4 regions of the Pseudomonas syringae pv. tagetis genome follow, and region 2 is predicted to be linked to each of the others. Evidence: predicted binding sites of a transcription regulator. Region 2 holds the regulator's gene; each other region holds the start of a gene.

Region 1 (7,818 bases), 2.1 Mb from region 2:
GACTGGGCATTTAAGAGCTACGGGTGAGATAATGGACGCCATGTATGCTTGGATTTTTCTTGACGCGGGAGTTCAGATATCGGTCTATCAGTTTACGTGCTTTGGGTGGTCAACAGTATGTCACGCTTGTTGGAGTACATTTTTCTCACGACGGGGTGTGGTGTGGGTGGAGAGTATAAGTTTTTCAAACGTTATTTGTTTATTTTTTAGAATGCTCGGTTATTTATTTTTCTGTCTTTTTATTCTGGGGATTGTTGGAGTGGGGGTTGCCAAGAGACCTTTTTCTGACTTTCATCAATTCTTTTCCATACTGATTCCCTGTCTTTTGCTGGGCGGCTGGGTTTGGTCTGCACGAGATATTCTGATTGCTGTTTCTGGGGGCAAGAAAAGGGGGCGGGTGAATATACCCTCGAGAGGCTGACCACAGCCGCTTGGAGTCAGGCGACTGTGAGACAGCCTTCGTGTGCAACTCGGATCGTCGCTCTAGTCACTCGTCCGTTGGCAAGAAGAGAGTTGTCTGGGACCGTGTCGATCAATGCCCCCGATGCGGAGCCTCCAGATCACCTGAGAACAACTCATCCTCAGCATCCGGACTCACCGGAATCGCATGCTCTTCAGAAGCCCAGGCTCCCAGGTCGATCAGTTTGCAGCGTTCTGAGCAGAACGGGCGGCTTGGACTGGCCGCGCTCCATTCCACAGGGGCGTCGCAGGTTGGGCATTGAACGGTCATTGGTTGGCTCATGATTGGCCTCCACGCAAAGTAAGGTAAAAGTGGTGCAGCCGCTCGACCTCGCTGATCAGCCAGTCAGGGTCGCGGTCGTTGACCAGCACATCGTCAGCATGACGCAGGCGGTCTTCACGTTGGATCTGCACCTTGAGAATGGCTTCGACCTGCTCCTGGCTGGAGCTGTCGCGCAGCATGGTGCGTTCTATCTGCAGGTGCGCCGGAGCATCGATCACCAGCAGCCGCTGAACCATGCGGTATTGCCCGGACTCGACCAGCAGTGGCGAGACCAGAATGGCATACGGCGATTTGGCCTTGGCCAGATGGCTGACGATTTCCTGATTGATCAACGGATGCAGCAGCGCTTCCAGCCAGCGCCGCTGCTCGGGGTTTTCGAAGATCAGCTTGCGCAGCGCGCCACGATCCAGCTCGCCGCTGGCCTGCAACACGCCCTTGCCGAAATGCGCGGCTATCTGTTCCAGCGCCGGGCGCCCCGGTTCGACCACCCAGCGGGCGGCGTGGTCGGCATCCACGGTGTCGATGCCAAGGTCGATAAAGCACTGTGCCGCTGCACTTTTACCGCTACCAATGCCGCCAGTCAGGCCAAGAATCCAGGGTTTTTGATCGGGGTGAGTCATCTGAAACCGGCAAACTGCATGTAAGAGTCGGTTATTTGACCACCCCAGAGCAAAGCGATCCACCCCGCAATGGCCAGATAAGGACCAAAGGGGATCGGCGTACCGCTTTCGACCCTGCGCACACGCATCATGATCACCCCCAGCACCGCGCCCACCAGCGACGACAGCAGGATGGTCAACGGTAGAATCTGCCAGCCGCCCCACGCGCCAAGCATGGCCAGCAACTTGAAGTCGCCATAACCCATGCCTTCCTTGCCGGTCACCAGCTTGAACAGCCAGAACACCGACCACAGCGCCAGATAGCCGGCCACCGCTCCCCATAGCGCATCATTCAGCGAGGTGAACAGCCCGAAAGCGTTGACGATCAGGCCCAGCCACAGCAATGGCAGCACCAGAGAATCAGGTAACAGCTGGTGATCAGCGTCGATCAGACTCATCGCCAGCAGCCCCCAGCTCAACACCAGCATCGCCGGCGCCTGCCAGCCGTAGCCGAAATGCCAGGCGACGTAGGCTGATAACACTGCGCAGGTCAGCTCGACCAGCGGGTAGCGTTTGCTGATCGGCGCTTTGCACTGCGAGCATTTACCGCGCAGCAGCAGATAGCTGATGACCGGCAGATTTTCCCACGGGCGGATTTTGTGCGCGCAGTGCGGGCAACTGGAGCGGGGGCGGTTCAGGTTGAAGGCAGGCTGATCGGGTTCGGCGGGCAGGCCGAGCATTTCGCGGGATTGGGCTTTCCAGTCGCGCTCCATCATTAGTGGCAGGCGGTAGACGACCACGTTGAGGAAGCTTCCGATGATGAGGCCGAGGATGCAGCAGGTGGTGACGAAGGCCAGGGGGGAGCTGGCCAGTAGGTCGAGGAGAGGCATTTCAGACAACGTCTCCGAGCTTGAAAATCGGTAAGTACATTGCTATGACCAATCCGCCCACTACCACACCGAGAACGGCCATAATCATAGGTTCCATAAGGCTGGTCAGACTGTCTACCATATTGTCGACCTCATCCTCATAATAAGTTGCGACCTTATCCAACATATTATCCAACGCACCAGACTCTTCTCCAATGGCAGTCATCTGAATTGCTAAACTGGGAAAAACTCCAGTAGAGCGCATTGAGAAATTAAGCTGCATTCCGGTGGACACGTCTTGCTTAACCTTGTTCACAGCGTTTCTGAACACCACGTTGCCCGTTGCCCCTGCGACAGAGTCGAGAGCCTCTACTAGCGGAACTCCAGCGGCAAAAGTTGTTGCGAGCGTGCGGGCATAACGCGCTACTGATGACTTAAAAATCAGCGGCCCAATGATGGGGACTTTCAGCAAAAGACGGTCAAGGCTGTCGCGAAATTTCTGAGACTTATTATAAGCACGTTTGAATATGAAAATGCTGAAGAAAAACATGCCTGCAATCGCCAGCCACCATTTCTGCACAATCTCTGAAAGACTTATAACCATCAATGTGAACGTAGGGAGTTCTGCACCAAAGCCTGCAAAAACTGACTGAAACTGCGGAACTACTTTAATTAATAGAATGCCGGACACAATAAGTGCAACGATTAAAACAGCAGCGGGGTAGGTCATGGCTTTCTTTATTTTTGCTTTGAGCTTTTCTGTCTTTTCTTTGTAGCTTGCTACTCGATCCAGCAGACTCTCAAGAGCACCAGCTTGCTCGCCCGCATCCACGAGGTTGCAAAAGAGATCATCAAAGTACTCGGGCTTTTGCCGCAAAGCCGTTGCAAAACTGTTACCTGCTGATACTTCTTGTTTGAGTGAGCCTACCAGCGCTCGCATATTCGGATTTTCTGCACCCTCACCGATAATATCGAACGACTGTAGCAGCGGAACTCCGGCTTTCATCATCGTCGCCATTTGCCGAGAGAAAAAAGCGATGTCTAGAGGCTTGATTTTTTTACCCTTGCCGAAGATCGAGGCAGCTTTTTTGCGCACCTTGGTAGGGTTGACACCCTGTTTACGCAATTGTGCTTTGATAAGCGCCGGATTGTGGCCGCTTAATTCTCCGCTAAGTTTGACGCCTTTTTTGTCCACGCCTTCCCATGTGTAAACGATGACTTTGACTGCCTTGCTGGCCATGTTTAATCCTTGGTCACGCGGTTGACTTCTTCAAGGCTGGTGATGCCCTGCATGGCTTTCGAAAGCCCTGATGTGCGAAGGTCATTGAAACCGTCCTTGCGCATCTGTCTAGAGATCTCCAGCGAGTTGCCTTCTTCCATGATGATGCGTTCCAGTTCCGGTGTTTTCTTGACCACTTCGTAAATGCCCACCCTGCCTCGGTAACCCCCGTTGCAGTGCTCACAGCCCACCGGGCCGTATATCTTGAAATTGCCGATTTTCTCTTCTGGAAAACCTTCCTGAATAAGTGTCTCGCGAGGAATATCCAATTCTTTCTTGCAGTGGCTGCACAGCTTACGTGCCAGCCGTTGCGCAATAATCAGGTTGATTGCCGTAGCAATGTTGAATGCCGCGACACCCATATGATGCAGTCGAGTCAGCGTTTCCGCTGCGCTGTTGGTGTGCAGTGTGGAAAGCACCATATGCCCGGTCTGCGAGGCTTTGATGGCAATTTCTGCCGTTTCCAAGTCTCGTATCTCACCGACCATTATCACGTCGGGATCTTGACGCAGGAACGCGCGCAATGCTTGAGAAAAGTCTAGCCCCTGACGCGGGTTGACGTTGACCTGATTGATACCTTCTAGGTTGATCTCTACCGGGTCTTCGGCCGTGGATATATTGATGTCCACAGTATTGAGGATATTCAGACCGGTATACAGAGAAACGGTCTTGCCGGAACCCGTGGGGCCGGTCACTAGAATCATGCCCTGCGGCTGTTTCAGCGCCTCCAGATACAGTGCTTTTTGCTCTGGCTCGTAGCCCAGAGCATCGATGCCCATCTGTGCGCTGGTCGGGTCGAGAATCCGCATCACGATTTTCTCGCCCCATAGAGTGGGCAAGGTATTCATACGAAAATCAATAGCTTTGGTTTTGGACATTCGTAACTTGACCCGGCCGTCCTGTGGTTTGCGCCGTTCCGAAATGTCGAGGCTCGCCATGACTTTCAGGCGTGCAGCAATACGATTTGCCAGATGAATCGGCGGCCTGGCAACCTCATGCAAAATGCCATCGGTACGCAGGCGCACGCGAAAGATCTTTTCGTAGGGCTCGAAATGTAGATCGGACGATCCTAACCGGATGGCATCCAACAGCATTTTGTTGACGAAACGGACCACCGGGGCATCGTCAGCGTCATTCTGCGTCGCGAGGGACGTTTCCTTACCATCAGCCGGTTCGATATCCACACCCAGATCGACATCTTCCAGATTGCCCAGACCGCTATCACTGTCAAAAAATCGATCTATCGCAGTGGTCAGCTTGTCATCTTCGACCAGAATCGCTTCGGTGTTTAGGCCAGTACTGAACTGAATATCGGTCACAGCCTGATGATTGGTCGGATCCGATATGCCAATGAACAGCTTGTTACCTCGTCGCCAGAGCGGCAGGGCGTGATGCTGCCGAACCAGCTTTTCACTCACTAGACCTTTAGGCTGGCTTTCCTTGTCCAGGCTGGCGAGGTCCATGAACGGCACGCCGAACTGATCAGAAGCCAATTCCGCCAGCGTGAGGCTTTTGACCAGCTTGTTCTGAACCAGATAGCTCACCAACGAAATCTTGTCGCGGCGCGCCTGTTGATACGCTTGCTGCGCAACAGGTTCAGTAAGGAGCTCGGCGAGGACCAATTGCTTGGCCAAACCAGTGAGGACAGCATCAGTCATAAAACCACCAGACACAGACAATGGGTGGGTTATAGCGCAGTCGGGCGGTGCTGCCAAATGGCAGTGCGGGATGTGACGTAAATTGTCAGTTTCTGCGGATTACGGAGCAACCTGATGCCACGGATAACGGCTTTCCAAATGGTTCGCAACGCATTGCACTTTGGCACGCCGTGTGCTTTAGGTGGATCAAGGCACTAAAAACTGACGCCTCGGAGAAGTAAGCTATGAAAACACAAAAAGGTTTTACGTTGATCGAGCTGATGATCGTAGTGGCGATCATCGGGATTCTGGCTGCGGTGGCACTGCCTGCATATCAGAATTACACCAGAAAAGCGGCTTACACAGAGGTCGTGTTGGCTATGGACGCCGTTAAATCTGCCGTCGCCGTTTGCTATGCGCAGACGACTGACCTCACCGCATGCGATACTGCAGCAAAATTAGGCATCACTCTTCCAACCGCCACCCCAGGTGCTTTGGCTAGCGTTGGTATTACGGCTACAACAGCGGTTATCACCGGTACACCTAATGCTTACAAGGGCATTGCTGCTGCGGATACCTGCATATTGACCCCTACCCGCTTGGTTGGTAACACCGACGTTCTTACTTGGCAGTACAGCGGTGGTTGTTTGACACAGGGTTACGTGAAAAACTAATTCCAACATGCAGCTAATCGCGCCTCTTTAATGTTAGCGTTAAAGAGGCCGATTTAGATAGCCTGTTAGCACAGGATTGTCTTTGCTATAAGTTTGTAGGGGGCAGTTCTCAGTATTAATCAGAGAAAAATTTCGATCTATGCTGGTCGAGCCTTCTCTCTTTGCTTTTTTTTTCAGGCAAGTATTTCAAACTCAAGACTGTATCTGTTGCTTGCAACTAACGGAATTTAATTCTCAAGTCGCACACCATCTGCCACGTCCTTCCCCCGCTTCAACCTCAACCGATATTCAATCTTCGCAATCGCCGGCAGCAACTCCAATTTCAACTCCGAAAGACTGTACTCCGCAGGAGGTGGCGAAGTCGCCAGCACCGTCCGAACAACCACACCTTTATCTCCCACCTCTTCAAGCCTACCGACAGTATCTTTGCCGAAATACCGGGGATGTCGACGCGCAGTTCGCCGAATCGCCGAGGCCCACCACTTTAACTCCACAGCAAATTTGGAGTCCAGACACCGCTCAGGAGCCACATGCACGCCGCTATCGCGCATTCGGGGACGGGATGGTTGACTTGCTTTTGCGCATTTTCAATGACATGGCAGGGTTTTCCTTGTCGGATCGCGAGTTTCCAGAGCGTAACCAGGTTACATAACGGCAACCGGAGAACTAGAGTAACCTTAAGTTACCAGCTATAAAAAGTTATCTGAGTGCTAGGATCTGGTCATTCTCAGCCACCGGAACAATCACCTATGAAGCTTTACTACTCACCTGGCTCCTGTTCGCTTGCTGCTCACATCGTGTTGCACGAAGCGGGTGTCGCTCACGAATTGGTCAAGGTCAATCTGCGGCAGCATACGATTGAATCCGGCGATGACTATTACGCGATCAACCCCAAAGGGCTGTTCCTGCGTTGGGGTTGGATGGCGGTGCTGTTCTGACTGAAGGCAATATCTGGGTGACCACTTCGTACCAATGCTGGTGCCAGCCAACGGGACGCTGGAGCGCGCAAGGCTGCAGGAGATACTCAATTATCTGGCTGCTGAATATCACAAGGCCTGGACACCGCTTTTCTATTTGGCGAAGGGGGTGGATGCCACCGACGCCCAGCGCCCGGTCATCGCCAAACAAACCTACTTGAATGGTCTGCTGGCGAATGGTCTTGATTACCTGCTGGGTAACGATTTCAGCGTTGCCGACACCTACCTGTTCGCGGTAACACGCTGGCCTGTCAATTTTGGCATTTCGCTGGAAGCGCAACCTGCTTTGCAAGCGTTCGTGGCGCGAGTAGAAGCACGTCCATCCGTCAAGGCTGTACTGAAAGCGAAGGGTTTGCCCAAACTGTTCAACAAGACCTGAGCCTGCTTAAGACTCAGGTTAGACTCACCTTTTAAACAATAGCGCCCCCGGCGGATGTGCTTCGTTGCGGGCGCTTTGATTCGATTACTTGGTGTTATCACGATGGCATCGTAGGAAATTTCAGCTTTTGCATTAGGTCACTTCCTGATCCGCTTCGGTTATCAAAACGTCCGTTGATTGATATCCGAATCAAGCCCAGAATTACTCTCCTGATTACCCTACACATGAAGAGAGGAGCTATGAACACCACTACATCACCCAGCCGCCTCCTCGGTGTGGGCCTATACACCCCAGCAGAAGCGTCCTCATACACCGGCATTCCGGCGAAAGACATTCGCAGATGGATGTTCGGCTATAGCGCGGCAGGCGTCGATCACCCCGGCCTCTGGACGCCAGAGGTCGCATTTCTGGACGACAAGCTGCTCGGCTTCCACGACCTGCTGGAAATTCGCTTTGTCCATGCGTTTCGCCAGCACGGCGTCAGCTTGCAAGCGATCCGCAGCGCCTCGTTACAAGCCAGAGAAATGTTCGGCCAGCTCTACCCGTTTACGTGCAGACGTTTTCAAACTGACGGACGAGATATTTTCGCGACCGTTCTGTATGAAACGGGTGATGAGGCGCTTCTGGATCTGGTGAAGCGGCAATACGCGTTCAAGCAGGTC
Region 2 (7,818 bases):
AGCATCTGCGGAAAGCGGGTGAGATGGCTGGGCAGATTGCGCGCATCTATGGAAACCGCCAGCAAGGGCTCGGCCAACTCGGTATTGATCAGCGCACGTTCGGCCAGCTCCGGCAGCAGGCCGGCAGGAAGGTTGTCGACACAATAAAAACCGCTGTCTTCCAGCACATCCAGCGCCGTACTTTTGCCTGAGCCGGAGCGGCCGCTGACGATGATCATGCGCATGGTCAGTTTCCGTTCTGCACGTCCAGCACCACTTGATAAAGCGCTTCAGAGCTATCAGCACTGCGCAGGCGCTTACGCACATCTTTGTCATCAAGCATGCTGGCGATCTGGCGCAGCAATTCCAGGTGCTCATCGGTAGCGGCTTGTGGGACCAGCAATACGAACAGCAGGTCAACCGGCGCGCCATCGATGGCGTCGAAATCAGTCGGGTTGTCAAGGTGAATGACCGCGCTGACAGGCTGGCTGCACTCGGCGAGACGACAGTGAGGGATTGCAATGCCGTTGCCGAAACCGGTCGAACCCAGTTTTTCGCGGGCAACAAGGCTTGTGAATACTGTGTCCGAAACCATGCCCGGTACTTCACGACCGATCAGGTTGGCGATTTCTTCGAGTACACGCTTTTTGCTGCCGCCCGGCACGTTCACACAGGAGCGGCCGGGGGTCAGGATATTTTCGATTCGGATCATTTAAATGGGCGTTAGCGAGCGGCCGCACCTTTGAGGATGCTTTGCTGCTTTTCCTTATGCTTGAGCAATTGTCGGTCTAGCTTGTCAGTGAGCAGGTCGATGGCAGCATACATATCGTCATGTTCAGCATTGGCAACGACCTCTCCACCATGGATGTGCAACGTGGCTTCGATCTTCTGCTTGAGCTTCTCGACCGTCATCGTGACCTGCACGTTGGTAATCTTGTCAAAATGCCCCTCGAGCTTCTTGAGCTTGAGCTCAACGTATTCGCGAAGGGGTTTGGTCACTTCCAGTTGGTGTCCACTGATGTTGACTTGCATACAGCTTTCTCCTTTGCCAGTGCATAAGGAGACAGGCATGGCGCCTGTCTCTGGGACGCTGTGGCTCGGCCTGCATCACATCAGCCGCTTACGCTCACTGGAAGGCGCTATACCGAGTGACTCGCGGTACTTGGCGACTGTGCGACGGGCTACTTGAATGCCTTGTGCCTCCAGTAAACCAGCGATCTTGCTATCACTCAACGGCTTTTTCTGATTTTCCGCCGCAACCAGTTTTTTGATGATTGCGCGAATTGCCGTTGACGAGCATTCGCCGCCCTCGGAAGTGCTTACATGGCTTGAGAAGAAGTATTTCAGCTCGTAAATGCCACGTGGAGTGTGCATGAATTTCTGAGTGGTCACGCGCGAGATGGTCGACTCATGCATTCCCACTGCCTCGGCAATATCGTGCAGGACGAGCGGCTTCATGGCCTCGTCACCGTATTCGAGAAAACCGCGCTGGTGTTCGACGATCTGTGTGGCGACCTTCATCAGCGTCTCGTTGCGGCTTTGCAGGCTCTTGATGAACCAGCGCGCCTCTTGCAACTGATTGCGCATGAAGGTGTTGTCTGCGCTGGTATCGGCGCGGCGCACAAAGCCGGCGTATTGCGGGTTGACGCGCAGGCGCGGTACTGACTCCTGATTGAGTTCGACCAGCCAGCGCTCGTTGTCCTTGCGCACGATCACGTCGGGAATGACATATTCGGCTTCTGTGGATTCGATCTGTGAGCCAGGGCGCGGGTTGAGGCTCTGGACCAGTTCGATGACCTGGCGCAGCTCGTCTTCCTTGAGCTTCATGCGCCGCATCAACTGACCGTAGTCGCGGCTTCCCAGCAGATCGATATAGTCGGTGACCAGGCGTTGTGCTTCTGCCAGCCACGGCGTTTTCGCCGGCAACTGACGCAATTGCAGCAGCAGGCATTCGCTCAGGTTTCGCGCGCCGACGCCTGCCGGTTCAAACTGCTGGATACGGTGCAGTACGGCTTCGATCTCGTCGAGTTCGATGTCCAGCTCGGGATCGAAAGACTCGAGAATCTCATCGAGCGTTTCGTCCAGATAGCCCTGATTGTTGATGCAATCGATCAGCGTGACCGCCACAAGACGGTCCTTGTCGGACATTGGCGCGACGTTCAATTGCCACAGCAGGTGGCTTTGCAGGCTTTCGCCTGCAGAGGTGCGTGTGGTGAAGTCCCACTCGTCATCATCGTTGCTTGGCAGGCTGCTGGCGCTGGTCTGGTAAATGTCTTCCCATGCCGTATCGACAGGCAGTTCATTGGGGATACGCTCGTTCCATTCGCCATCTTCAAGGTTATCCACAGTCGGCGCGGATTCCTGATAGGTCGGTTCCTGAACGTCAGGGTTGGGCTTTTGTTCGATGTTGTCGGCAAGCGGGTCGGAGTTATCGAAGTCGTCGCCTTCTTCCTGCCGTTCCAGCATGGGATTTGACTCCAGCGCTTCCTGGATCTCCTGCTGGAGGTCCAGAGTGGAAAGCTGAAGTAAGCGGATTGCCTGTTGCAGCTGCGGTGTCATCGTCAGCTGCTGGCCCATTCTCAAGACTAGCGATGGTTTCATGGCAGGGGCTAAACACCTTATTCGCCGGCGCGCATGCGCCATCTACTACAGGCGCCGTGGCGCCAACTTAAGCAAATTATATGCCTGAAACCTGTGCCTTTGCCTAGAGTGGTATGACAAATAAAATATTGTCAATACACTGCGTAGGCATCAATCGGCTGCTAAGCGTAAAGGGCAGTCGATTAAAGGCGGAATTCGTGGCCGAGGTAGACCTCTTTCACCAGTTGGTTCGCCAGAATGGTCTCGGAGTCGCCTTCTGCGATCAGTTGCCCATCGTTGACGATGTAGGCAGTTTCGCAGATATCCAGCGTTTCACGGACGTTGTGGTCGGTGATCAGTACGCCGATACCCTTGGCCTTGAGGTGATGAATGATCTGCTTGATATCGCCCACGGAAATAGGATCAACGCCTGCGAACGGTTCATCCAGAAGGATGAATTTCGGTGCGGTAGCCAGCGCCCGAGCGATTTCCACGCGGCGACGCTCGCCGCCCGACAGGCTCATGCCCAGATTGTCGCGGATGTGGGTGATGTGAAATTCCTGCAGGAGGCTTTCCAACTCCTTGCGACGTGCCCCGGCATCGAGTTCCTTGCGGGTCTCGAGTATCGCCATGATGTTATCGGACACCGACAGCTTGCGGAAAATCGACGCTTCCTGCGGTAGATAGCCGATGCCGGCGCGGGCGCGGCCGTGCATGGGTTGATGGCTGACGTCCAGGTCGTCAATCAGCACGCGCCCCTGATCAGCCTGGACCAGTCCCACGATCATGTAGAAGCAGGTGGTCTTGCCGGCACCGTTGGGGCCCAGCAAACCGACGATCTGGCCGCTGTCGATGGAAATGCTCACATCGCGCACGACCTGTCGGCTTTTGTAGCTTTTAGCCAGATGCTGGGCTTTGAGCGTTGCCATTTACTGGGCCTTCTGAGGTTGATCGGTTTTCTTTTTCGGCTGGATGACCATATCGATGCGTGGACGTGGTGTAGTCACCTTGGCACCGCCATTGGCGCGACCGGCACTGACGACCTGTCTGACCGTGTCGTAGACGATTTTCTCGCCTTCGGACGTGTTGCCATCATTGATGACCTTGGCCTTGTCGATCAGGACGATGCGGTCCTGCCCGGCGTAATACTGGATGGTGACGGCGTAAGCCTGCACGATCGGTTTATCAACTGCAGGCTTCTGCTCGTAATAAGCCAGATTGCCGACAGACGTGAACACGTCCACTTCGCCTTGGGCATTACGCGTGATCGTCACGGTGTTACCAGTGATTTTCATCGAGCCCTGGGTGATGATCACGTTGCCCTTGTAGGTCGCTACGCCTTTCTTGTCATCGAGCTGAGCATCGTCAGACTGGATGTGGATCGGCTGATCGCGGTCGGTTGGCAGGGACCAGGCGCTCGCGCTTCCCAGTGCTGCGCCCAGGCCGAGCAATAAAGGAAGAGTTTTAACGAGCCTCATACTGTCCTCTTACGTTGGACAGCAGGTCCATCCTGCTGTCTTTCAAATACGCTTTCATTCCCTTGGCCGTAGTCACACCGCCTGCGCCGTCGATTCTAACGTCTTGCTCGGTCTGCGCATATTGCTTCTGAGGGAATACGGTCATACGACTGGTGGTGATAATAGTCGTACGTTGTTTTTCATCGGTACGTTCGACGCGTACGGAGTCGATAAGCTCGACCTGGTCGCCACCGGACGAAACCTCGCCTTTCTTGCTCTGCACGTGCCAGGGAAACTCGCCGCCGCGATACATATGCAGATCCGGCGTAGTCAGCAGGGTCACGTCAGTGGCCTTTACGTGCTCGACCTTGTCGGAGGTCATGTCGTATTGAAGCGTGCCGTCCGGCAAATACTGAACACTATGGGCATTGATCGCATAGTAGTCGATGACCGTGTCATCGACCGTTGCGACCGGTTGGTCCATGAAGCTTTCCGGACTGATATTCCAGTAGCCGACCGCTGCCAGCAGCAGCGCCAGTACCCCGAGAAGCAGGAACTTGCGAATTTTTTTAGTGAACATAATGGCTTCTATAAATAGGCGGAGTGAGCCGCTTCAAGGTTGCCTTGCGCACTCAGGATCAGTTCGCAGAATTCGCGCGCTGCGCCTTCGCCGCCCCGCGCCTTGGTGATTCCATGTGCGTGCTCGCGTACAAAAACGGCCGCATTGGCGACGGCCATGCCCAGTCCGACGCGCCTTATGACTGGCAAGTCTGGCAGATCATCGCCCAGATAGGCGACTTGTTCGTAACCAAGCTGGAGTTCTGCAAGCAGTTTGTCCAGCACCACCAGCTTGTCTTCGCGTCCCTGAAACAGGTGCTCGATGCCCAGGCTCTTTGCCCGACGCTCGACGATCGAGGTCTTGCGGCCGCTGATAATGGCTGTCGTGACGCCCGAGGCTATCAGCATTTTTATGCCTTGGCCGTCCAGGGTGTTGAATGTCTTGATCTCGCTGCCGTCTTCCATGAAATAAAGACGGCCGTCGGTGAGTACGCCATCGACGTCGAAAACGGCCAGTTTGATAGCCTTGCCGCGTTGCATGAGATCCTGGGTCATCGTTTCGGTTTCCATTACATGACGCCTGCGCGCAAAAGGTCCTGCAGGTTGAATGCGCCAACCGGCCGGTCATTCTGGTCTACGACAACAAGTGCACTGATTTTGTTGTCTTCCATGATTTTCAGCGCTTCGGCGGCCAGCATTTCGGCATGAGCCGTTTTGCCGTGAAGCGTCATGACTTCATCGATGACGGTCTGACGGATGTCGACAGGGCGATCCAGTGTTCTGCGCAAATCGCCGTCGGTGAAGATGCCGGCCAGTGTGCCATCGGCCTCGACAATTGCAGTCATGCCCAGCCCCTTGCGAGTCATTTCAAGCAGCGCATCCCGTAGCAGGGTGCCGCGTTGCACGCTGGGCAATGCGTCGCCGGAGTGCATGACATTCTCGACCTTGAGCAGCAGGCGACGACCCAGCGCGCCACCCGGATGGGAAAATGCAAAGTCTTCTGCCGTGAAACCCCGTGCATCGAGTAGCGCCACGGCCAGGGCGTCGCCCATGACCAATGCGGCAGTCGTCGATGAGGTCGGCGCCAGGTTGAGCGGGCAGGCCTCATGCACGACATGGGCATTGAGGTTGATGTCGGCAGCCTTGGCCAGAATGGACTCCGGGTCGCCGGTCAGGCTGATCATCTTTATGCCCAGCCGCTTGATCAGCGGCAGCAGGGTCACGATCTCGTTGGTGCTGCCGGAATTTGACAGGGCGAGAATGATGTCATCACGGGTGATCATGCCCATGTCGCCATGACTGGCTTCAGCCGGGTGCACGAAAAAAGAGGTGGTACCCGTGCTCGCCAGCGTGGCGGCAATCTTGTTGCCGATGTGTCCGGACTTGCCCATGCCGACCACAACGACTCGACCCTTGCTGGCGAGGATCATTTCGCACGCGCGCACAAAGTCGCCGTCAAGACGTTCGAGCAAGCCGTGTATGGCTTCTATCTCAAGACGAATGGTGCGTTGCGCCGATTGGATCAGGTCAGTGGATTGGTTCATGTCTGGAAGGGGTCAGCCTGCTGAAAGGCGGCGATTATAGCGGTAATGAACGATTCCCTCACGTCTGATCGTCGTTGTGTTGTTTTTAAACGAATTTCCTACGTGTTCGAGGGTCTGTATCCACGCCTGTTGCCATAACATTGTGGTACAGAATAATTCAGCGAATACCTGAACCGCTCGGTTCTCTTCTTGGGGGCGGGTGGCGGCGGTGGTATAGTTCGCGGCCTGTTCGGCGCGCCTGGACAGCTTGTCGGGCTCCAAGAACCGGCGGCTGCTGGCGAATGCTGTATCGCAAGGAGTTTAGATGAGTCCTGATGACGCCTATGCGGTCGAGTTGAAAGGTGTGTCTTTCAAACGCGGTACGCGCAGCATTTTCAATAACGTAGATATTCGTATTCCGCGGGGCAAGGTCACCGGGATCATGGGGCCGTCCGGTTGTGGCAAGACTACCTTGCTGCGCCTGATGGGCGCGCAGTTGCGTCCGGGCGAAGGCCAGGTCTGGGTCAATGGCCAGAACCTGCCGGAGCTGTCGCGCAGCGATCTGTTCGATGCCCGCAAGCAGATGGGCGTGTTGTTTCAGAGCGGCGCGCTGTTTACCGATCTGGACGTTTTCGAAAATGTCGCCTTTCCCTTGCGTGTGCACACCGAACTGCCGGAAGAAATGATCCGCGACATCGTACTGCTCAAGCTCCAGGCCGTGGGTCTGCGCGGTGCGGTTGAGCTGATGCCCGACGAATTGTCGGGTGGCATGAAGCGTCGTGTCGCGCTGGCCCGTGCAATCGCACTCGACCCTCAGATCCTCATGTATGACGAGCCCTTCGTCGGGCAGGATCCTATTGCGATGGGGGTATTGGTGCGCCTGATCCGGTTGCTCAACGATGCGTTGGGTATCACCAGTATCGTGGTGTCTCATGATCTCAGCGAAACGGCGAGCATTGCCGATTACCTGTATGTCGTGGGCGACGGTCAGGTGCTGGGGCAGGGCACGCCCGAGGAATTGATGTCCTCGGACAATCCACGAATTCGTCAATTCATGACCGGCGAGCCTGATGGCCCTGTACCGTTTCACTATCCGGCACCGGATTTTCGCGAAGATCTATTGGGGAAGCGCTGATGCGCAATAAGTCACTGATGGACAGGGTTCGCCTGTTGGGGCGCTCGGCCATTGATATTGTTACTGTTCTGGGGCGTTCCGGTCTGTTTCTGGTCCATGCCCTGCTCGGTCGCGGCGGCGCGGGCAGCAGTTTTCAGTTGCTGGTAAGGCAGCTTTATTCGGTCGGCGTCATGTCGCTGGTCATCATTGTGGTGTCCGGACTGTTCATCGGGATGGTGCTGGCGCTGCAGGGCTTCAGCATTCTGACCAAATACGGTTCCGAGCAGGCAGTCGGCCAGATGGTCGCACTGACCCTGCTGCGTGAACTCGGGCCTGTGGTGACGGCTTTGCTGTTCGCCGGCCGTGCCGGTTCTGCATTGACCGCCGAGATCGGCAACATGAAATCTACCGAGCAGTTGTCGAGCCTTGAGATGATCGGTGTCGATCCGCTCAAGTACATCGTTGCGCCCCGCTTGTGGGCAGGTTTCATCTCGCTGCCGATTTTGGCGATGATTTTCAGTGTGGTCGGTATCTGGGGTGCTTCCTGGGTGGCGATCGATTGGCTGGGAGTCTATGACGGTTCTTTCTGGTCGAACATGCAGAACAG
Region 3 (7,818 bases), 780 kb from region 2:
GCCAGGCAAAGCCCCCAATGCTGAAGAATCTGACGCGGACACCCTCGATGCGCCTTGATCGCACCAGTTTCGCCAAGCGCCTCGGTTCCTATGCCGAGTCGATCAGCCTGCCTGCCCAGCCCGTAGTGGAAGGTCGTCTGCTGCGCATGGTGGGTCTGACGCTTGAGGCCGAGGGCCTGCGCGCGGCAATGGGCAGCCGGTGTGTGGTTATCAATGACGACAGCCATCACCCGGTGGAAGTCGAAGCTGAAGTGATGGGTTTTTCCGGTGGCAAGGTGTTTCTCATGCCGGTCGGCAGCGTGGCCGGCATCGCGCCTGGCGCGCGGGTTGTGCCGCTGGCCGATACCGGTCGTCTGCCGATGGGCATGAGCATGCTGGGCCGGGTCCTTGATGGTGCCGGTCGTCCGCTGGATGGTCGCTCGCCGATCAAGGCCGAAGACTGGGTGCCGATGGATGGCCCGACCATCAACCCGCTCAAGCGTGACCCCATCAGTCAGCCACTGGATGTCGGCATTCGGTGCATCAACGGTTTATTGACGGTGGGTCGCGGTCAGCGTCTCGGGCTGTTTGCCGGTACGGGCGTGGGCAAGAGTGTGCTGCTCGGCATGATGACGCGCTTCACCGAAGCGGACATCATCGTCGTTGGCCTGATCGGGGAGCGGGGCCGTGAGGTCAAGGAGTTCATCGAGCACATCCTCGGCGAGGAGGGCCTGAAGCGTTCGGTGGTGGTCGCTTCGCCAGCCGATGATGCGCCTCTGATGCGTTTGCGCGCAGCGATGTATTGCACGCGAATCGCCGAATACTTTCGTGACAAGGGCAAGAATGTCCTGTTGCTGATGGATTCACTGACCCGTTTTGCTCAGGCTCAGCGGGAAATCGCGCTGGCCATTGGCGAGCCGCCGGCCACCAAGGGCTATCCTCCATCAGTGTTTGCCCGCTTGCCCAAACTGGTCGAGCGCGCCGGCAACGCTGAAAAGGGTGGTGGTTCTATTACCGCGTTTTACACCGTGCTCTCCGAAGGCGATGACCAGCAGGACCCGATTGCCGATTCGGCGCGCGGTGTGCTGGACGGCCACATCGTGCTGTCCCGGCGCCTGGCCGAAGAGGGGCATTACCCGGCTATCGATATCGAAGCGTCCATCAGCCGGGTCATGCCCGCCGTGGTCAGCCCCGAGCACATGGCGCGTGCGCAGCATTTCAAACAGTTGTGGTCACGCTATCAGCAGACTCGCGACCTCATCAGCGTGGGGGCCTATGTAGCAGGCGGCGATCGCGAAACGGACATGGCGATTGCGCTGCATCCGGTACTGGTGCGCTATCAGCGTCAGGCGTTGCGCGAGAACGAAAGCATGCAGGGCAGCAGCGAGGCGCTGGCGTCGATCTTCGCACCAGCGACTGGCGGCTGATAACCCATGGCGCAGAGTCGAGCGGCGCGTCTGGCGCCGGTGGTCGAGATGGCAGAGGCTGCCGAGCGAACTGCCGCCCAGCGCCTTGGGCACTTCCAGGGGCAGGTCAATCTTGCCAACAACAAGCTGCAGGAACTTGACCAGTTTCGTCAGGATTATCAGCAACAATGGTTGCAGCGCGGCAGTGCCGGGGTTTCCGGGCAGTGGCTGCTGGGTTATCAACGCTTTCTCAGTCAGCTCGATGTCGCCGTTGCCCAGCAATACAAAAGTCTTGAATGGCACAAAGCCAATCTGGATCGGGCGCGCAGCGCCTGGCAGGATTGCTACGCGCGGGTAGAGGGCTTGCGCAAGCTGGTGCAGCGGTACATGGACGAGGCGCGCAGGCTGGAAGACAAGCGCGAGCAGAAATTGCTCGACGAGTTGTCGCAGCGCCTGCCTCGTCATGAACAATTCTGACGTTTGACTCAATCAGACCCGCAGTGATCTCTCTGGCTGGTCTACGCTATCAATGTCTCGGTGATGAAACACCTCGAGGTTCCCATGACTGTCACTTCCGAACGTTCTGCCGATGGCCAGACGCTGACCCTTTATATCGAAGGGCGTTTCGATTTCAATTCCCATCAGGCGTTTCGCACTGCCTATGAGGACTATCCGCAGTCACTGAACTACGTGGTCGACCTGCGCGGTACGCATTATCTGGACAGTTCTGCGCTGGGCATGCTGTTGCTGCTGCGCGATCACGCCGGAGGTGACAAGGCATTGGTACGCTTGGTCAACTGCACGCCTGATGTGCTGAAGATTCTGGCCATTTCCAATTTCTCGAAGCTGTTCGAATTGAGCATACCCAGTGCAGCCAGCCCCGAACAAACTGTGCATTCTGATCGCTGATGACAGCACCAGTGACCGCTTGCTGCTGTCAACCATCGTGGCGCGGCAGGGTCACCGGGTCCTCAGCGCGGGCAACGGTGTCGAAGCGGTTGCCATCTTCAAGGCCGAAAGCCCGCAGTTGATTCTGATGGACGCCATGATGCCGGTCATGGATGGTTTCGAAGCGGCGCGAAGGATCAAGGCGATGGCCGGCGAATCGCTGGTGCCGATCATCTTCCTGACCTCGCTCACCGAAGGCGAGGCGCTTGCACGCTGCCTGGACGCCGGTGGTGACGACTTTATGTCCAAGCCTTACAACCCGCTGGTATTGGCCGCCAAGCTCAACGCCATGAACCGTTTGCGGGTATTGCACGAGACTGTTCGCCAGCAGCGTGACCAGATCGCCAGGCACCATGAATATCTGCTCAATGAGCAACGTGTCGCCAAGGCGGTGTTCGATCAGATCGCCCACGCCGGTTGCCTGGGGGCGAGCAATATCCGCTACCTGCAGTCCCCCTACGCACTGTTCAACGGCGACCTGATGCTGGCCGCTTACACCCCCGCCGGGCACATGCAGGTGCTGCTCGGTGATTTCACCGGACATGGCTTGCCGGCTGCCGTTGGCGCGATGCCGCTTGCAGAAGTGTTCTATGGCATGACAGCCAAGGGCTATGGCCTGGTTGAAATCCTCCGTGAAATGAACGCCAAGCTCAAACGCATCCTCCCGGTCGACATGTTTTGTTGTGCGACGCTGCTGTGTATCAATCTGCCGCAGCGGCAGGTCGAGGTATGGAGCGGCGGCTTGCCGGACGGCTACCTGCTGCGCGGCGCACAGGGCGAGCATGTGCCGCTGGCCTCGAATCATCTGCCCTTGGGCGTATTGAGCGTCGATGCCTTCGACGCGCGCACCGACGTGTATCCGTTGGCGCCGGGTGACCGCATATTTCTGTTGTCCGACGGCGTGCTCGACACCAGTAACAGTCAGGAGGAGCTGTTCGGTGCGCAGCGTCTGCGACAGGTTCTGTCGGCCAATCGCGAACCGCAGTTGCTGATCGAAGAGATCCTCGAGGCGCTCAACGAATTTGGCGGCAAGGCGCGTGACGATGTCAGTCTGCTGGAAGTCAGCGCTGTCGAAGCGCCGCTGCAAAGTCTGCCTGCCATGATGTATTCGGACAGCGGCGCCTCCAGCCCGCTGGACTGGTCGGCCAGCTTCGAGTTTCGTGCCTCGACCCTCAAGCGTTTCAACCCCCTGCCTTACGTACTGCAATTGCTGCTGGAGGTACATGGCCTGCGTGATCAGGGTGCCGCACTGCACATGGTGCTCGGCGAGCTGTACAGCAATGCGCTGGAGCATGGTGTGCTAGGGTTGGATTCGGCGCTCAAGCACGACGCAGCAGGCTTCGCGCTCTATTATCAGCAGCGGGCAGAACGCCTCGACAGGCTGCAGTCCGGCTTCATCCGCATGACCCTGCAGGTTGAAACGGTCGCGCAGGGCGGTCGGCTGACCCTCGGTGTCGAGGACAGCGGCCAGGGATTTGATGTGGAAAAGACCCGGACGCTGACGCCTGCCAGCAATGAACTGTATGGTCGCGGGCTGCATCTGGTCTGTGAGTTGAGCCGCGAGGCCAGGTGGTCCAGGGATGGCAGGACCGCCTGCGTGGAATTTTCCTGGGAGGGAGTGGCATAATCCCCGCCTGGAGTCTTGATCAAGGAGTGAACAAGTGTCGATTCATCTGGATTACAGCGTGTTGAATACCTTGCAGGAGGTCATGGAAGACGAATATCCAACCTTGCTGGATGTTTTTCTCAAGGATTCCGAGCAGCGTATCGCGCAGTTGCGTCTGGCTGCCGGGTCCCGCAATCCTGACTTTCAGGAGTTGAGCCTTACCGCTCACAGCTTCAAGGGCAGCAGTAGCAACATGGGGGCCTTGCAGCTTTCCGAGCTGTGCCGTCAGCTCGAGGAGCAGGCCCGCCAGGAGCAGTTCGCAGGTCTGGCAGAATTGATTGGCACGATCGACAGTGAATACATGACGATTCGCGGGTTGTTCAATTCCGAGCGGCAGCTGTTCGTCAGCTGAGCCCTGAAGTCTCCCTCGATTCCCGTTATGGAGATCATTTAAAAATTGGCCCGCATATTGCTAGCTACTCTGGTAAGGCGATAACCAGCAGCTGATGCGGAGACCGAAATGCCCCTTGCTACCAATGCGCTTCTTCAGGCTACAACCTCTGTGACCGCCAGGTCCGGTGTGGCCAACAATGCGGTCAAGTCTGCTGACAGCAGCAAGGACGGGGCCTCCAGCTTTTCCAATGTCTATGCAAAGCAGGCGAAAGACACCGTCCCTGCGCGTGACGATACGCCCGTAAAACCAGCTCGCGACAAGACCGCGCCTGACAAGGACAAGGTTGCCGCTGGCAAGGACAAGCCTGCAAGCGATCAGACGAATGCCGCCGACAAGTCGAGCGTTGCCGATAGCGGCAATGATTTGCCAGCCAAGTCGGCAAGTGCGGATGATGACGCGGCGCATTCCGACTCGAAGCAGGACGATGCGCAGGCCTCTGCCGATCCGGCGCTGACTGAGGGCCAGGCGGTCGTCGATCCGGCCCTTGACCCGGCATTGCAGGCAATGGCCGCACAGGCTCCCGCGGCACCTGTAGGCAAGGCACCACCAAGTGCGGAAGTTGTCACCGCACCAGTGGTCTCGGCGCTCACTACCACTCAGGCGGCACCGCCAGTCGTGGCCGAAGACGCCTTCAATCCCGACGCCGATCCGCTGGACGGTCTGGATGCCGTGCAGTTGGCGCTGGAAAACGCCACTGCCAAGACTCAACTGGCTGCGCAGAACGCCCAGGCTGCCAACAAGGCGACGCCGAGCAACTCTGAAGCTGACCCCAATCAGAATATCGTCAATAACCTGTCGGTCCTGAGCGAGCAACTTCCCTCCGAAGGCAGCAGCACTGAAAGCAGTGACAAGTCGTTCAGCGGTTTGATCGGTGAGGGTCTGAAGGATGTCAAAGGCGCCGCCGGCGACACGCGCGTCGACAACTTTGCCGATCGCCTCGCTGCGCTCAGCCAGGCCGCGCAACCGGCACGCGCAGCGGCAGCACCTGCCGCGCCCTTGATGAACCAGCCGTTGGCCATGCATCAAAGCGGCTGGACCGAAGGCATCGTCGACCGCGTCATGTACCTGTCGAGCCAGAATCTCAAGACCGCCGATATCAAGCTGGAACCTGCCGAACTCGGTCGTCTCGATATTCGTATCAACATGGCGCCTGAGCAGCAGACCCAGGTGACCTTCATGAGCGCCCATATGGGTGTACGTGATGCACTGGAAAGCCAGATGTCGAAGTTGCGTGAGTCGTTCGTGCAGCAGGGGCTTGGCAACGTCGACGTCAATGTTTCCGACCAGTCGCAACAGCAGGCCCAGCAACAGGCTCAGGAGCAGGCCAGCCGTGCCCAGCGCAGCGGTCGTGGCGGTGGCATGAGTTCCAGCGATACCTCCGATGAAATCGCAGGCGTCGATGCAGCCATTCCGGTCAGCCAGCCAGCGGCACGTGTGATCGGCACCAGTGAGATCGATTATTACGCGTGAGGCTCTTGAGTTGCATGGCAGCCGCGACGCGATGTCATGCATTGCATGAACTTGATGGCGCAGAAATGCTTTTTTAACGCGATGGCACAGACGACCCAGATTGCGACGTAAGTGACAGGGTGAAGTCGGGCCGGAAACGGAGTTGCGGGCTTTGCCTACTTTGGCCCCATCAAAGTAGGTCGCCGAGGGGCGAAAAGGTGACTTGAGTCGAACCTCAATCCACCTGAGAACGAAAAACCATTGTGTGACGCGGAGCGTCACGAACTGCATTCCCACGCGGAGCGTGGGGACGATAGTCGTGGCAGCCGCGACACGACGTCATGAACTGCATTCCCACGCGGAGCGTGAGGAACGATAGTTATTAGCTCCCGAACTGTGCCTTTAGCCAAACTGCTCTAAAGTGCTTTCACAAGAATCACGATCCCTTCGCGCCCAGGCGCGTAACCGTTTGTGTCCAATACATCTCCGCCTCGTACAACTCTGGCATAACACTTGCTCTGCCTCTGTCACGTATTGAAGAACCTCTTGAATAGTGACGGATTATTGGCATGGCGCAGAGCGAAGAAGTTAAAGACCCCGCGACCACAGGCAAAGGTAAAGGCAAACTCAAGCTCATTATCATCGCCGTCGTGGCGCTGCTGCTGGCCGTAGGCTTGTCGGTGGGCGCGACCTGGTTCCTCATGCACAAGAGCGAAAGCAAGGAAGATCCAGCGGCGGCCGCAGCGGCAGCCAACGTCAAGCCAGTGGCGGTGTTCGAACCGATGACCCCGGCCTTTGTGGTCAACTTCAACGCCAATGGCCGCCAACGCTACATGCAGGTGAGCATCACCATGCTGGGCCGTAACGCAGCCGACATGGAAGCGCTGAAGGTCCACATGCCATTGATCCGCAACAATCTGGTCATGCTGTTTGCAGCCATTCCCTTCGAATCGCTGGCTTCGCCGATCGGCCAGGAAATGCTGCGTCAGAAAGCGACCGCCAGCATTCAGGAAGTCGCGCAGAAAGAACTCGGCAAGACTGTGATCGAACAGCTGCTCTTCACTAACCTCGTATTGCAGTAGGACTCTCACATGGCCGTGCAAGACCTGCTCTCCCAGGACGAGATCGATGCGCTGCTGCATGGCGTCGACGATGGGATGGTCCAGACTGACAACAACAGCGAACCTGGGAGTGTCAAAAGTTACGACCTGACCAGCCAGGACCGGATCGTCCGCGGACGCATGCCGACGCTGGAAATGATCAACGAGCGCTTCGCCCGCTACACACGTATCAGCATGTTCAACCTGCTGCGCCGCTCGGCGGACGTGGCGGTGGGCGGTGTTCAGGTCATGAAGTTCGGTGAGTACGTGCATTCCCTGTACGTGCCGACCAGCCTCAATCTGGCCAAGATCAAGCCGCTGCGTGGCACCGCGCTGTTCATTCTTGACGCCAAGCTGGTGTTCAAGTTGGTGGATAACTTTTTCGGCGGTGACGGTCGTCACGCCAAGATCGAAGGCCGGGAGTTCACGCCGACCGAACTGCGTGTCGTGCGCATGGTGCTGGATCAGGCGTTTGTCGACCTCAAGGAGGCCTGGCAGGCGATCATGGAAGTCAATTTCGAGTACATCAACTCGGAAGTGAACCCGGCCATGGCCAACATCGTCGGGCCGAGCGAGGCTGTAGTGATCTCCACCTTCCACATCGAACTGGATGGCGGTGGCGGCGATCTGCACGTGACCATGCCGTACTCGATGATCGAGCCGATCCGCGAAATGCTCGATGCCGGCTTCCAGTCGGATCTGGACGATCAGGACGAGCGCTGGGTCAATGCGCTCAAGGAAGACGTGCTGGATGTCAATGTGCCTCTTACTACGACCGTCGCCCAGCGTCAGCTGCCGCTGCGTGACATCCTGCACATGCGACCTGGTGATGTGATCCCGGTGGAATTGAGCGACTCGCTGGTCATGCGTGCCAAT
Region 4 (7,818 bases), 2.7 Mb from region 2:
GAACGAATGCGCGGGCCAAAAGGTCCAGATCACATAAGCCAGAGTGCCTGGCTTCGTTCTGGAGGCATTGATGAAACAGTGGGCCATTTTGTACCTGGACAAGGATGGTGTGCAGCAGCGTGTTGAGGCTGGCTTTGACGAGTGCCCGACCCCTGAGGACGCCGCGCGTTTTCTGCGCAAGGACCTGTACCCGGTCACCGATGAGCTGAATCTGAATGATCTTGACGGGCGTACCGAAGAGCCGACCGTGAAGACGCTCAAGGACCATAACAGCGTGCAGATCATTTCCATTACAGAAGTCGCCTGACCTGAAGTGATTCAAAAAGCTTTTCGTGGCAACCACTTGGCATCTGCCCCGTGAAGGGTCTACTCTGCAGATGAGGCCGTTGAAGCGGCCTCTGACATCTCGATATCCGACCTGTGCCAAGCCTGGTCCGGTCAGCTACATGCTTGATTCCCCACGCCGGATTACCTGTCGTGTGGCGGCCCCCGATGATTCGGCGGTCGCTCTGGAAGAGTTGAAACTCTATCTATCGTTGCATAGGAGGACGTTTCATGAGCACAGCCTATCAAGAGGACATCAGCAGTAACGTACTGCGCCGCATGAAAGAAGGCGGTTTTGATTTCGCGCGAATCTACCCTATCGAGTTCTACGCCATCTTCCCGGACGAGGAGCGGGCACGGCAGGCCGCAGAGCAATTTCGCGGTGAATCCCTCAACACCCAGGTCAACATACGTGACGACGGTAACTGGCACCTGCAATTGAGCAAAGTGATGTACGCCACCTATGACGGTATCGGTGACTTCGAACAGGACTTTCAGGCGGTGATTTCACCTATGGACGGTGAAGTGGAAGGCTGGGGTGTCACTCAGGAGATCAGACGACTGCACGCTTGATACTTGTTTATTGTCAGACAATACGCGACCGGCTGATTCGGGACAGGTTCTGGATCAGCCGGTTGTGTTTTCGGCTTTCGTTCATAAACAGTGGTCAAAAAAAAGCCACTCAAATGAGTGGCGCAAAGGGAAGTCTGTTTAAAATCCGCACAGGCAGCCCAGCGGATCCAAAAAATAATGCGTGAGGCAAAAGTACCGTTTGGTGCCCTGTTTGCTCGGTTGCTGGCGAGTATGGCGAACTAATATCGTTGGCGGAAATCAACTCTGACTATGCTGATCATAGATTTCACGGTTGAATGACGCTTCCGAATGAGGCGCGAAAGAATTGGCTTGGGCGTTTAGTGCACAGGAATGGTGCGCAGAGCGCTGGATAGTTATCTAACCATTTGATAATAAGGCGTTTATGCCGGTGGCACGGGCTTTGCGATGGTCTTGGTGTCCATGGTGACAAGGAGTACGGCATGATCCGCACCTTTTATGACGAGATGTACGATGCTGGTGGTGTAGTCCGCCCGCACTATCGGGAGTTTGCCCGCTGGCTGGGCGATACGCCTCCCGAGCTTTTGGCTCAACGCAGGCGCGAAGCCGATCTGCTGTTTCATCGCGCCGGGATCACGTTCACGCTCTATGGCGATGAGCAGGGGACCGAGCGGCTTATTCCTTTCGACACCATCCCGCGCAGCATACCGGCCAGTGAATGGCGTGTTGTCGAGCGTGGCTGCATTCAGCGTGTCAAGGCGCTGAACATGTTTCTCGCGGATCTTTATCATGACCAGCGCATTATCAAGGCCGGGATAATTCCTGCCGAGCAGGTGCTGGCCAACGAGCAGTATCAGTTGGCGATGCAGGGCTTGAACTTGCACCGTGATCTGTATTCGCATATTTCCGGTGTCGATCTGGTGCGTGACGGTGACGGCACGTATTACGTGCTGGAAGACAACCTGCGTACCCCGAGCGGCGTGAGCTACATGCTCGAAGACCGCAAGATGATGATGCGTCTGTTTCCGGAGCTGTTCTCGGCCCAGCGCATCGCCCCCATCGATCATTACCCGAACCTGCTGCTCGACACGCTCAAGAGCTCAAGTCATCTGGACAATCCGAGTGTCGTGGTACTGACGCCCGGACGTTTTAACAGCGCCTTTTTCGAGCATGCGTTTCTGGCTCGCGAGATGGGCGTCGAGCTGGTGGAAGGCGCGGATCTTTTTGTCCGCGATGACCGTGTATTCATGCGTACCACAGACGGCCCCAAGGCTGTCGATGTGATCTACCGACGGCTTGACGATGCATTTCTCGATCCGCTGGCGTTCAACCCTGATTCAATGCTGGGCGTTCCCGGCCTGCTGGCAGCCTACCGTTCCGGGAATGTGGTTCTGGCCAATGCGATCGGTACCGGCGTTGCCGATGACAAGTCGGTTTACCCGTATGTCACCGACATGATTCGCTTCTACCTGGACGAAGAGCCGATTCTCAAGAACGTACCCACCTGGCAGTGCCGCAAGCCGGAAGAACTGTCACATGTGCTGGCCAACCTGAGTGATCTGGTCGTCAAGGAAACCCAGGGCTCCGGGGGCTACGGCATGCTGGTCGGCCCTGCGGCGACCGCCGCCGAGATCGAAGCCTTCCGGGCGCGTCTCAAGGCCAAGCCACACGCGTACATCGCCCAGCCCACCTTGTGCCTGTCGACCTGTCCGACCTTTGTCGAGAATGGCATAGCCCCGCGACACATCGATCTGCGCCCCTTTGTCCTGTCCGGTCGCGAAACCCGTGTTGTACCTGGCGGGCTTACCCGAGTGGCCTTGCGTGAAGGCTCGCTGGTGGTCAATTCGTCACAGGGTGGCGGAACCAAAGACACCTGGGTGGTCGAGGATTAAGGATGCCTGCCAATGTTAAGTAGAACTGCCTCTGATCTTTTCTGGATGTCGCGTTACCTGGAGCGAGCGGAGAATCTCGCCCGTATGCTGGACGTGAGCTATTCGCTGTCGTTGATGCCGCAAGACGGGCGGGGCGATGGGCTGGATGAAATAGCCATGCCGTTGCTGATTACCGGAACGCTGGAAACCTACGTCGAGCGTCATGGTGAACTGCATGCCGAGCGCATGCTGCACTTCTTTGCTCTGGATGCGACCAATCCGGCCAGCATCTACAGCTGCCTGGGGGCCGCGAGGGCCAGTGCGCACGCGGTGCGCGGTCGTATCACCGCCGACATGTGGGAGAACATCAACTCCACCTGGCTGGAAATTCGCGGCATCGCCCAGCAGGGCCTGACCCGTTACGGCATGAGTCGCTTCTGCGAGTGGGTCAAGGAGCGCTCTCACCTGTTCCGTGGTGCAACCTACGGCACCATCATGCGTAACGATGCATTCCGTTTCATCCGTCTGGGAACGTTCATCGAGCGCGCTGACAACACCATGCGCATGCTCGATGCCCGCTATGAAATGCTTGAATTGCGCGGGCCGCAGGCCAATGCCGCGGCGGACAATTCGGCCGCTGGCTATTACCAGTGGAGCGCCTTGTTGCGCGCACTGTCCTCGTTCGAGGCCTACACCGAGGTTTATCGGGATGCGCCCGGCGCGCGTCAGGTTGCTGAACTGTTGCTACTGCGTGCCGACATTCCGCGTTCACTGCGGGCGTGTCTGGAAGAGATGGACGTCATCCTGGCCAGTCTGCCCGGCGTCAATGGTCGACCGGCACAACGTATGGCCGCCGAGATGGATGCACGATTGCGCTATACCAGTATCGACGAGATTCTGGATGAGGGCCTGCACGAGTGGTTGAACGAATTCATCCCGATGCTGGCCCAACTAGGTGATGCCATCCACACTTCGTATCTGGAGGCTGCATGAGACTTTCCATAAGTCATGAGACCACCTATCAATACGATGATCAGGTGCGTTCGAGTATTCAATATCTGCGCCTGACACCCCACGACAGTGAGCGCCAGCAGGTGCTCAGCTGGCAACTGACGTTGCCGCGGCCGGTACGCGCGCAGATCGATCCCTTTGGCAATATCCTCCATGTCCTGAGCCTGGAAGAGCCGCACGAGGCGATCATTATCGGCGCGCGTGGGCAGGTGGAAATCGACGAAACCCGCGAGGCCGAGCATGAGAGTCAATCAGCGTTGCCGTTTTTGCGCGTTACCCGGCTGACCGAGCCCGACGAAGCGATTCGCGCTTTCGCGGCGCGGGAATGCCACAAGCGCGCGGACCGTAGCGCACTGATCGATCTGATGCAGGCGCTCAACCAGCACATGACCTACACGCAGGGTTCGACTGAAGTGGACACCAGCGCTGCTCAGGCTTTCGCCGGGCGCTCGGGAGTCTGTCAGGATCACACCCATGCCTTTCTGGCGTGCGCCCGCAGCCTTGGCGTGCCTGCACGTTATGTGTCTGGCTATCTGTGCAGCGAAGACAGCGAGCATTTGTCCAGCCACGCGTGGGCCGAGGCCTGGATAGACGACGCCTGGTACAGTTTTGATGTCACCAATCAGTTGGCCATTCCCGAACGGCATTTGAAACTGGCGGTGGGGCTGGACTATCTGGATGCCTGTCCGGTACGTGGTATGCGCCGCGGTGGCGGATCTGAACAGATGCACGCCAAGGTTGTGGTTTCGCCCATGACCGGTACGCCAAAAGTGAAAACCCGTGTGCAGGTCCAGACACAGCATCAGTAGTTCGTAAATACTGCTCTGCGCATCACCGAAACGGCCGGAGCCAAAGCACCGGCCTTTGTCTATTCTGCAGGGTCGTCGGTGATGTCGTAGAGCGCGTTATGCAGCTCTTCGTAGTTACCGCCATTAATGACGCTGTAGTAGCCGGCAGCCCGAAGCTTGTCCTGGGCCTTGTCGGCCTTGCTGTCAGTGCTGCTGAAAATGACGAACACCGCGTTACGGTCGTTGAGTACCTGTTTCATCTGGTTGACCAGCCGTCTGTCATCGACGCGCACTGCATTCAACACCGTGCCTGCGTCGTAGTCAGTCTGACTGCGCACATCCATCGCCAGTTTGCCTTCTTTCAGTGCTGCCACGGCCGCAGCCTGATCCACCATGCCCGCGTGCGCAGCGAAGCTGCCGACGAGTGCAAAAACAGCAATCCATTGGCGCATAGGCTCATCTCCCTCAGTACGAGTGGAAAGAGTGGCACAGTTATACGTGGACCGAAAGCGTCTGTGATCAGCCGAACAGCCGGTTCAGGTTAGGCACAATCAATAACAGTGCAGTGGTAAAGAGTATCAATCCCGCCTGACGTACTTTGGACTGCTTGAACTTGAACATGGCTGACCGCCTTTTGTTGTTATTCCTGAGCGACAAAGCAAATCGATTCTGTGACGCAGATGATCGACTTGCCGACAAGGGTACGCACTGAACAGGTGGACCCGATCATCCGACCGTCGGCCCGAGCGCTGAAAGGATTTTGCGCGCTTCCTGTTACAGATCTAACCATAGAGCCGGGGTGCCCTGTAATTTAGAACGGTTGGGGATCTAAAGTTGCGCGTTTAGAAGTTAACGCTATTACCAACTGCATGGCTTAATGCACAAGCCTTTTCTAGACGCCTCGTGGGGGAGCATCGGCTTTGCACCGTTCGTCAGGGGCAGAATTTTTCTACGCTAATTACGCGTCCGAGACAGGGCAGGGTGTTGCTTGATTTGCTGCGGCCTTCAAGGCAGGCTCTGCCGATACGCTTTTGCCTCATCACTGTTTCAGGGTCTCTTTTATGTCTTTACGCATCTGTATTCTGGAAACCGACAACCTTCGACCGGAACTGGTCGAGCAATACCATGGTTACGGGCGGATGTTCGAATTGCTCTTCGCGCGCCAGCCAATCGCTGCAGAGTTGACGGTTTATAACGTGGTGCAAGGGGACTACCCACCTGCAGACGAGCGGTTCGACGCCTACCTGGTGACTGGCAGCAAAGCCGATTCATTTGGCACCGATCCATGGATTCAGACGTTGAAGGTTTATCTACTGGAGCTTTATCAGCGCGGCGAAAAATTGCTGGGTATCTGCTTTGGCCACCAGTTGCTGGCCTTGCTGCTGGGAGGCAAGACCGAGCGTGCCGTGCAGGGCTGGGGAGTCGGTATCCATCACTACCAGCTGGCCCCCGCCAGGCCGTGGATGACGCCAGCGATGGACAAACTCACGCTGCTGATCAGCCACCAGGATCAGGTTACCGCGCTGCCCGAGAACGCAACGGTCCTTGCTTCCAGCGAGTTCTGTCCGTTTGCCGCCTACCATATCAATGATCAGGTGCTATGTTTCCAGGGGCATCCCGAGTTCATTCATGAGTTTTCCCGCACCTTGCTTGATCTTCGCCAGGACGCATTGGGCGAGCACATCTATCAACAGGGGGTTGCCAGCCTCGACCACGATCACCACGGAGCAACGGTTGCGGAGTGGATGATGCGCTTTGTGGCGCATAAGCCGCACGCGCAGTCGGTGTGAGCGGACGCATGACGTGTGGTCATGTGTGGTCATGCGCCTGGCGGTTTGCAGGGGGCTGCTCTGCTACAGCCAGCCAGAACGCTTGAAGCTGGCAAACAGCGCCGCACAGCCGCCCACGATTACGCCCAGTACGATGAAGTAACCGTAATGCCACTTGAGTTCGGGCATGTTCTCGAAATTCATGCCATAGATACCGGCAATGGCCGTCGGGAACGCCAGAATCGCTGCCCATCCGGCGAACTTGCGCTGCACGATACTCTGTCGCGAAGACTCCAGCAGCAAGCCGATTTCTATTGTCTGGCTGGCGATGTCACACAGATTGCCAAGGTCTTCCATCTGCCGTTTGACGTGAATTTCGACATCGCGGAAGTAGGGTCGCATGTTCTTGTCGATGAACGGGAAGCTGAGTCTCTGCAGTTCCTCACCCACTTCCACCATGGGGGCCACGTAACGGCGCATCCGCAAGAGATCGCGACGCAGTGCATGAATGTGCTGAATATCCGACTCGCGCAGTGAACCACCGATGACACTTTGTTCCAGCAGTTCGAGTTCGGTGTGGATGGCTTCGGTGACCGGTTGATAGTTCTCGGTCACGAAGTCCAGAAGGGCGTAAAGCACGAAGTCTTCGCCGTGTTCCAGCAGCAATGGCCGTGCTTCACAGCGCTGTCGCACCAGTCCGTAGGACTTGGAGTGGCCGTTGCGTGAGGTGATGATGTAGCCCTTACCGGCGAAGATGTGGGTTTCGATGAACAGCAGCTTGCCATTGTCGCGTACCGGCGCGTAGGTCACGATGAACAGTGCATCGCCGAAGGTCTCCAGCTTCGGACGGCTGTGAACTTCCATGGCGTCTTCAAGAGCCAGTTCGTGCAGGTTGAACTGCTCTTTGAGGCTGGTGAGTTCCTCATCGCTGGGCTGCTCCAGCCCGATCCAGACAAAGTGATCGGGTTTTGCGGCCCAGGCGGCACCTTCATCAAGGGTAATATCGCGGACTTTCTTGCCTTTGCTGTACACCGCTGCTGCAACAACTCGACCCATGGCGCTATCGCTTCTTCAATATGTCAGTGGCGCAAAAAACATGCGCGGTAGCTGATCAGATTGATCAAATGCGTATGAGTTCGCGAGTAAACAAAAGCCCGCACGTGCGGGCTTTGATCGGGTGTCACAGCATGTGCTGCCGATCCTGTTCGATGGCTGCATCCAGCGTATCGAGCAGGGCTTTTCTGACTTTGAGCTTGGTCTTCTTGTGTGCACTCATGTTGATTTTCTTCAACTGGCCGGCGACCGCGAGGGCGGCGCTCTGCAGTTCCTCGACGCTGACGACCTTGTCCAGGAAGCCGGCAGCCATCGCACCCTCAGGGTCGAACATCTCGGCGTTGATCACCGAGCGATTGAACGCTGATTTGCGCAACCGGTCGCGTGCCAGTTCGATGCCGGCGTGGTGCATGGTCATGCCGATCTGCACTTCGTTCAGCCCGAGGCTGA

Evidence for each region. The regulator sigma-54, encoded in region 2, starts transcription at its own class of promoters, with help from an activator protein. The targets are predictions, from matches to a motif close to ANTGGCATNNANNTTGCTNT.
Region 1: MME58_RS03765 (pilin) is a predicted target of sigma-54. The motif match lies at 5,307-5,326, and genes of this name have one in related genera.
Region 3: MME58_RS17665 (flagellar hook-length control protein FliK) is a predicted target of sigma-54. The motif match lies at 4,396-4,415, and genes of this name have one in related genera.
Region 4: MME58_RS09525 (circularly permuted type 2 ATP-grasp protein) is a predicted target of sigma-54. The motif match lies at 1,306-1,325, and genes of this name have one in related genera.

Annotation. Positions count from the first base shown of each region.
Region 1 covers NZ_CP092923.1:841,431-849,248, forward strand. Annotated here, with positions in the region: gene MME58_RS03735 (hypothetical protein) at 1-421, shown strand, start outside; gene yacG (DNA gyrase inhibitor YacG) at 533-742, opposite strand; gene coaE (dephospho-CoA kinase) at 739-1,362, opposite strand; gene MME58_RS03750 (prepilin peptidase) at 1,359-2,231, opposite strand; gene MME58_RS03755 (type II secretion system F family protein) at 2,233-3,450, opposite strand; gene pilB (type IV-A pilus assembly ATPase PilB) at 3,453-5,147, opposite strand; gene MME58_RS03765 (pilin) at 5,372-5,800, shown strand; partial or broken gene MME58_RS27540 (winged helix-turn-helix transcriptional regulator) at 6,028-6,397, opposite strand; partial or broken gene MME58_RS27545 (glutathione S-transferase family protein) at 6,550-7,156, shown strand; gene MME58_RS03785 (DUF433 domain-containing protein) at 7,396-7,818, shown strand, end outside.
Region 2 covers NZ_CP092923.1:4,758,494-4,766,311, reverse strand. Annotated here, with positions in the region: gene rapZ (RNase adapter RapZ) at 1-224, opposite strand, end outside; gene ptsN (PTS IIA-like nitrogen regulatory protein PtsN) at 227-691, opposite strand; gene hpf (ribosome hibernation-promoting factor, HPF/YfiA family) at 703-1,011, opposite strand; gene MME58_RS21185 (RNA polymerase factor sigma-54) at 1,087-2,580, opposite strand; gene lptB (LPS export ABC transporter ATP-binding protein) at 2,763-3,488, opposite strand; gene lptA (lipopolysaccharide transport periplasmic protein LptA) at 3,489-4,037, opposite strand; gene lptC (LPS export ABC transporter periplasmic protein LptC) at 4,024-4,596, opposite strand; gene MME58_RS21165 (KdsC family phosphatase) at 4,605-5,144, opposite strand; gene MME58_RS21160 (KpsF/GutQ family sugar-phosphate isomerase) at 5,144-6,118, opposite strand; gene MME58_RS21155 (ATP-binding cassette domain-containing protein) at 6,423-7,232, shown strand; gene mlaE (lipid asymmetry maintenance ABC transporter permease subunit MlaE) at 7,232-7,818, shown strand, end outside.
Region 3 covers NZ_CP092923.1:3,982,596-3,990,413, reverse strand. Annotated here, with positions in the region: gene fliH (flagellar assembly protein FliH) at 1-58, shown strand, start outside; gene fliI (flagellar protein export ATPase FliI) at 48-1,406, shown strand; gene fliJ (flagellar export protein FliJ) at 1,413-1,862, shown strand; gene MME58_RS17680 (STAS domain-containing protein) at 1,947-2,294, shown strand; gene MME58_RS17675 (fused response regulator/phosphatase) at 2,254-3,960, shown strand; gene MME58_RS17670 (Hpt domain-containing protein) at 3,995-4,351, shown strand; gene MME58_RS17665 (flagellar hook-length control protein FliK) at 4,460-5,863, shown strand; gene fliL (flagellar basal body-associated protein FliL) at 6,412-6,924, shown strand; gene fliM (flagellar motor switch protein FliM) at 6,934-7,818, shown strand, end outside.
Region 4 covers NZ_CP092923.1:2,098,134-2,105,951, forward strand. Annotated here, with positions in the region: gene MME58_RS09515 (hypothetical protein) at 71-307, shown strand; gene MME58_RS09520 (ribonuclease E inhibitor RraB) at 556-897, shown strand; gene MME58_RS09525 (circularly permuted type 2 ATP-grasp protein) at 1,359-2,768, shown strand; gene MME58_RS09530 (alpha-E domain-containing protein) at 2,781-3,740, shown strand; gene MME58_RS09535 (transglutaminase family protein) at 3,737-4,567, shown strand; gene MME58_RS09540 (rhodanese-like domain-containing protein) at 4,627-4,998, opposite strand; gene MME58_RS09545 (amidotransferase) at 5,608-6,336, shown strand; gene MME58_RS09550 (magnesium and cobalt transport protein CorA) at 6,400-7,371, opposite strand; gene MME58_RS09555 (crotonase/enoyl-CoA hydratase family protein) at 7,496-7,818, opposite strand, start outside.